Linked DNA regions of Salinivibrio kushneri. The protein of the gene in region 2 interacts with the protein of the main gene of each other region in a pairwise test. Links are inferred from orthologs where the notes say so. Each region holds a gene or a part of one and is shown on either strand. Other genes may lie near its edges. The genes, in order: N8M53_RS06805 and tig.

Region 1 (3,281 bases), 530 kb from region 2 along the record:
TTTGAGCGCACCAAATACTTCATCGATACGCTCAGTGGTCATACCTGGCTCGTATAAATCAAGGAGCGCATCATAAGGTGAGCAAAGCTTTTGATCGGCACGAATATGGGCTTCTTCGCGTGCAAGCGCGACCACTTCTTTTAAGTTTTTGGCAAACCCGTCCCAGTCATTGTCTTGGCGCTGCTGACGCCACGCATGCTCGCATTTAGCCCCGGCCAATGATTTGGCTTTAACTAAGGTGTCGGGTAACACACTGGCTTGCTGCCATTTGCGCTTCATCTCTGCCAAGCTCGCTTTTTGCGTGGCGTTCAGGTGGCGGGATTTTTCATCTACGTCTGCGAACCAATCCCCAAGCTCCGGCTTGGTCATTTGTTGGTGGCAGTAGAGGGCGAGTTCTGCCATGGCGTCGGCACGGGCGTTATTGCCGCCATCTGGCATCATGGTTGCTTGATCCCAACCACAGATTGCGGCAAGGTGCTGAAAATGCGACAGGCGCTTAAAATGAGCTTCCAGCTTATCGAGTGGTTCCATTATCACTTCCTTGTTGACAACAATGCCAGATTATTCTGTCAATTTGAGTGAGAAAAGCAAGGCAGTGCCTCTGGTTCTGCCAGTAAATGCATAAAGGAGTTTGCAACGTCATGTATCTATTTGGGTACGGGAGTTTGATGAATCCAGCCTCACGGGCGCTGACAGGCGACTCAGGGTGGGCGTGTCCGGTTACCGTCAGTGGACTAAGCCGCCACTGGAGCAATGTGAGTGAGGCGTTTATCTCACCGCTGGTGGTGCTTGAAGGGGAAGGGGAATGCAACGGGGTATTGGTCAACATCGACCCCGAATCACTGCCCGATTTTGATCGGCGTGAGGCAGGTTATCAACGTTTACAGTTAGCCGAGTCAAACATTGCTTTACCCGAAGACGTTATCCTGGATGGGCCCGTGTACGTTTACGTCGCTGATACCCGGCGAGCGCCTGATGTCGATAAACCCATAGCGCAATCCTATGTGGATACGGTAATGGCAGGGTGTTTACGCTATTCGACGGACTTTGCTCGCGCCTTTTTAACCACCACTCAAGGATGGGAAGGTGCCTATCATAACGATCGCTCAGCACCAAGATACCCGCGGGTGGCGGGAGTGAGCGATCAAGACAGAATAGAAATTGATCGTTTAATGCAGAGTCATCTACAAGGCGTCGTCGCCCCCTCCGCCAATCCTTGATTTAGCGTGCTCAATAAAATAGGCCACCGATCATACGGTGGCCTAATGTGCGTTTCAGTCATTTTAAGTGCCAGTGGAATTAATTGACTTCCACGTACACGATCTCAGGAGAAGTTACCTCAACGCGGCGGTTCTGTGCACGTCCTTCCGGCGTGTTGTTACTGGCTATTGGGTCGGCTTCACCTTTGCCTTCTACGGTGAGGCGGCTCGCATCGATACCGGCATCCAAGAACACGTCTGCCACCGCTTGCGCGCGCTCAACAGACAGCTTCTGGTTGTAGGCTGCAGGCCCTTTGCTATCCGTATGACCCACAATCGTCGCGGTGGCTTCTTCGTGGCGAAGTAAGCGATCCACTAAAGGTTGCAATGAAGCTGCTGCTTGATCAGAAAGCGTGGCTTTATCAAAGCCAAACATTTCGGTTTCACCGGCCTCTGAGAGTACGATCGATTGTGGTTCAACCGCGGGTTGCGGCTCAGGTTCTGGCTCTTCCATGACGGGCTCTTCAACCATTGGCTCTGGCATTGGCTCGTTGTTGGTGCGCCCGAAATGATACGTCATGCCGACAGTCACTAAGTTATTGTCAATGCTTGAAAAGTAGCCATCATCCATATCGTTGATGTGCTGGTACTCAAGGCGAACGTTCAGTTTTTCCGTTGCTTGATGATCAACACCTAAGGCGCCCATCAGTGACACATCGTCACGATCGCCGGCGTTGCTATTAAAGTCCCACATCGCTCCGCCGAGCTTACCGTAAAGTGCCGTGTCATCCTTGACGTGATAAGACAGCTTAGGCGCAAGTGTGAAAGCGGTAAGATCGCCCGAGGCGCCAACTGTAGTGCCTGATTGATCAAACGCGGTATCAAAACGGCCTAAATAATCATAGGTACCCTCGAGCGCAAACCAATCATTGAAATCATAACCGGTGATAATACCTGCACCGAGCTCGGAGTCGCCGCAGTCGGTGTCAGTTACACAGCTATCTTCTAAAAACGAAGGGCCAATGCGGCCACCCATATATAGGCCACTGTCTTGCTGTGCATAGGCGGTAGGTGCCACCGCCATTAATAACCCTAGGCTTGTCACTATTTTTTTCATGCCACTGTCTCCTCAGTAAGGATATGAAGAATTATTTACGCATTTTCTGCTTGTTATAGGCTCACATTAGCTCATAGCAACTGGACTGCCAGCGGACAGCGCCAACCAGCCATTGATAACGTGACACTGATCCTAGGCTAGACGCCAGCGCAGTGTAACTCAACCGGGGAAAAGGGATTTAACCTTGATTTGACGATGTTTAACACAGGTGTCTTATTGATGGGAAAGTGCTGACACAGGCCGGACATAATTCGGCCTGTGACTCAATAAGATTATGACTTGCGGGTACCAGTCAGGCGCTTTTGTGGGCCTTGACCACTCACCGGGCGACTCACTGAGATTTCACGGCCCTTTTTCATTCCACGCTCGTAATCATCTGTCATGGCTGCCATCGCTTCTTTTAGTTGTTGCTTAAAGGTCTCGCGGTCAATGTTGGCAAACTCTTTATCAATATAGCTTTTGATTTTGTCGTCGCTATCACGCGCGTCAAGCTGAGGAAGTTTATCGAGCGCGCCCTCAAGCCAGCCTGTGGTAAATGACTGTACGCGCCGCGTCACCTCTTGCGTACTGGTGCCTGTGCCTGCAAAGCTATTGCGAAACTGGCCGATATGTTCATTCATATCACGATAGACCACATCGAAGGCAAAGGCAGCAAAGATGGCACGGTCTGCGTCCCCAATAAACTCGGCTTGTTTTAGCCCCTTGTGATTGACGAGCACACACTCCACCCCAAACCGGCTATTGATACCGCGAATGATTTTTAAGATCGATTGACCAATTGAAGCGGGTAATAGCTTTTCTGAGCGCGTTTTGCCCATGCTGATGAAGTCAATGTCGTCCTGATCCAGACCATGCTTACGCATCAGCCGCTCGGCCATTTTGATCGCCTGCGCTGCCTCATTCACATTGGCGGAATTGCTGAGCTCTAGACACTTAGCAATTTTTTTGAGCGCTTTGCTTTTCGG
Region 2 (3,207 bases):
GCCGCCATGAAGTTGTCACGGTCGGTGTCACGCTCAATCACTTCCATCGGCTGGCCTGTATGCTCAGCCAACAGCGTGTTGAGGCGGTGCTTGGTTTTAATCATTTCTTGGGCATGAATTTCAATGTCAGACGCCTGGCCTTGGAAGCCCCCCAGCGGCTGGTGAATCATGACCCGTGAATTCGGTAGGCAATAACGTTTGCCTTTCGCCCCACCTGCCAATAGGAACGATCCCATTGAGCACGCTTGGCCAGTACACAGAGTGCTGACATCTGGCTTAATAAACTGCATGGTGTCATAAATTGCCATCCCCGCTGTCACCACACCACCTGGCGAGTTGATGTACAGGTAAATGTCTTTTTCTGGATTCTCTGACTCTAAGAACAGCATCTGCGCCACAATCAAATTTGCCATTTGATCTTCCACTTGCCCAGTGAGGAAGATGATGCGTTCTTTTAGCAGGCGAGAGTATATATCGTAAGAGCGCTCGCCGCGCGAGGTTTGTTCCACCACCATAGGGACAAGGGCGTCCATAATTGGCGGCATGGCATTATTGTGTTGTTGGCTCATAGCGTAATATCCCTAATCGAATTCGTTATAACTCTTGCCTTAACCAAGGTTTAGCACAAAACGCTGTAACAGGTCACTAAAATCTTAAATCGATGAACGCAGCTTAATGATCCAGCGAGGTTTTTTGTGGCTAAAACGTCTCGCACTCTCAACGGCTAGGCGAACGGTATAGCGACTCAGTAGATGGAAAAAATGGCCCAAATGACAAGTCATTAGGGCCATTGTAAGCAAATCCATTTACGCAGTGTCAATGCGACACAAACGTTTTTTAACCTTGATTAAGCTTGCTGAGAAGCGTTCATCAAGTCACTAAAGCCGACTTCAGCTTCGGTGACAGTGGCTTTTGCTAGCAGCGCATCGATGGCTTGCTCTTCAAGCGCAACGTTACGCATGTTTTCCATCAGCTTCTCGTCTTTCTCATAGTAAGCGACAACTTCTGATGGGTCTTCATACGCAGATGCCATCTCTTCGATCAGTGCTTTAACACGCTCATCATCCGCTTCAAGCTCTTCAGACTTGATCACTTCGCCCAGCAGCAGACCAACACTTACACGGCGTTTGGCTTGCTCTTCAAATAGCTCACGTGGTAGCTGAGAAGCGCTGTCCATGTTGCCACCAAAGCGTTGTGCCGCTTGCTGGCGCAAGGTGCCAATTTCTTGCTCAATCAGCGCTGAAGGTACGTCGATTTGGTTTTGCTCAACCAAGCCATCCAGTACCTGCTCTTTTACCTTGTTTTTGATCGCTTGTTTTAGTTCGCGATCCATGTTTTTACGCACTTCTGCTTTCAGGCCTTCTACGCTGCCATCAGCAATGCCAAAGCGCTGAACAAACTCTTCTGTTAGCTCTGGTAGCTCTTGCTCTTCAACCGTATGCAGTTTAATCGCGAACTGTGCTGCTTTACCTTTCAGGTTCTCAGCATGGTAGTCTTCTGGGAAGTTCACATCGATAGTGAATTCTTCACCCGCTTTTTTACCCACAAGGCCGTCTTCAAAGCCTGGGATCATGCGACCTTGGCCCATTTCTAGCTGGAAGCCTTCGGCTTTACCGCCTTCAAACTCTTCACCGTCGATGGTGCCAACAAAGTCCAAGGTGACACGGCTGTTCTCTTTCGCTTCACCGTCTGCTTCTACCCAGCTTGCTTGTTGCTTACGCAGAGTATTCAGCATTTCGTCCACATCGCTTTCTTGCACTTCGGCTTTTGGCTTCTCAACGCTAATCGCGTCTAAACCTTGAAGCTCCACTTCTGGGTACACTTCAAAATCCGCTTTAAAGACCAAATCTTGGCCTGCTTCGTTTTCAACCGGTGTAAAGCTTGGCGCCCCTGCTGGGTTCACTTTTTCTTGAATCATGGCTTCGATGAAGTGACGCTGCATCACTTCGCCCAGCACGTCTTGGCGTACTGTGTCACCGTACATGCGTGACACCATCTTCAATGGAACTTTACCTTTACGGAAACCATCAAAACGACGATTCTTAGCGATATTGCGTAGCTCTTTAGTGACTGCGTCATCAATGTTGGCAGCAGGCACTGTGATGGTCATTTGGCGCTTAAGGCCTTCGGTGGTTTCAACGGTAACTTGCATTATAAATTTAACCTCAAATTTACTCAGGGGTACTGAGTGATGTATACCAGTTTTACTGGTGGCATCATCTGAGCTATGAATCCGTCATAGCCCCTGCGAATCCGGATACACGCAACTGGCGTATCGAGCTATCTCATCCGAGACTGAAAATTAAGACGCGCTATTATAGCGGCACCCGTCAACTGAGTCGAGACAAGGGGCGACCGATGGCGTTTCAATATCAAAATTGGGGTGATATCTCACAATTCAACCGCGTAGGATCACAGTTTTTACGGTTTTATGTGCGTTTGGTTATTTTCAGAGCAATTCGGTGAGAAAAACGGGAAAGGAAGCGAAATGGCGCGCCCTACAGGATTCGAACCTGTGACCCACGGCTTAGAAGGCCGTTGCTCTATCCAACTGAGCTAAGGGCGCACTGTCTTTACGCAGCGTGGATTATAAAGCGACGTTAGGCGTCGTCAACGCTTTTCCCTAAAATCTTGACGTGGTTGCTCAAAACCACATCATTTACTGGCTATGTATTCATGCCACGCGGTGAGGCGAGAGCGCTTAATATGTTCTATTGGTGTTTCAGTCCAGCAAAGCATCGTGCGAACATGGAGGGCTGAGTACTTCTTTTTGCCCTCTCCCTCATTAAACTGCATTAGCAAACGTTTGCGTAATAGCTTTTAGGTGCGTTTTTTGTCACACTATTGCCAACATTGCTTTAGCCGAAGGATAGTTATGGCCGCACAACTCATTGATGGAAAGCTGATCGCGCAAACTGTGCGCCGAGAGGTTGCCGCTCGCGTCTCCGCACGCACTCAAGCTGGACGTAGAGCCCCCGGATTGGCGGTAATTCTGGTCGGAGACGATCCTGCCTCACAGGTTTATGTTGGCAGTAAACGCCGTGTCTGCGATGAAGTTGGGTTTGTGTCACGGTCTTACGACCTCCCTGCTTCATGCTCTCAACAAGAGTTGCTCTCACTCATTGACACCTTGAATGACGATGACAGCATTGATGGCATTCTCGTTCAACTGCCCTTGCCTGCAGGGATTGATGCCACATCCGTATT

Evidence for each region.
Region 1: the proteins of tig (region 2) and N8M53_RS06805 interact in binary tests that used the Escherichia coli proteins (3 or more experiments, as listed by UniProt). The link is inferred for Salinivibrio kushneri from one-to-one orthologs.

What each region holds. Positions count from the first base shown.
Region 1 is NZ_CP114588.1:1,442,688-1,445,968, reverse strand. What follows is about bases 309-3,261. They hold N8M53_RS06805 (OmpA family protein), read right to left. Parts: upstream 2,317-3,261; coding sequence 1,300-2,316; downstream 309-1,299. Other genes in these bases: N8M53_RS06800 (DUF2786 domain-containing protein), read right to left, coding at 2,589-3,261; N8M53_RS06810 (gamma-glutamylcyclotransferase family protein), read left to right, coding at 669-1,220; N8M53_RS06815 (carboxypeptidase M32), read right to left, coding at 309-531. Also shown: more of N8M53_RS06815, read right to left, coding at 1-308; more of N8M53_RS06800, read right to left, coding at 3,262-3,281.
Region 2 is NZ_CP114588.1:1,968,401-1,971,607, forward strand. Bases 1-2,879 are described here. They hold tig (trigger factor), read right to left. Parts: upstream 2,153-2,879; coding sequence 848-2,152; downstream 1-847. Other genes in these bases: clpP (ATP-dependent Clp endopeptidase proteolytic subunit ClpP), read right to left, coding at 1-569; folD (bifunctional methylenetetrahydrofolate dehydrogenase/methenyltetrahydrofolate cyclohydrolase FolD), read left to right, coding at 2,876-2,879. Also shown: more of folD, read left to right, coding at 2,880-3,207. UniProt on the Escherichia coli protein: Involved in protein export. Acts as a chaperone by maintaining the newly synthesized secretory and non-secretory proteins in an open conformation.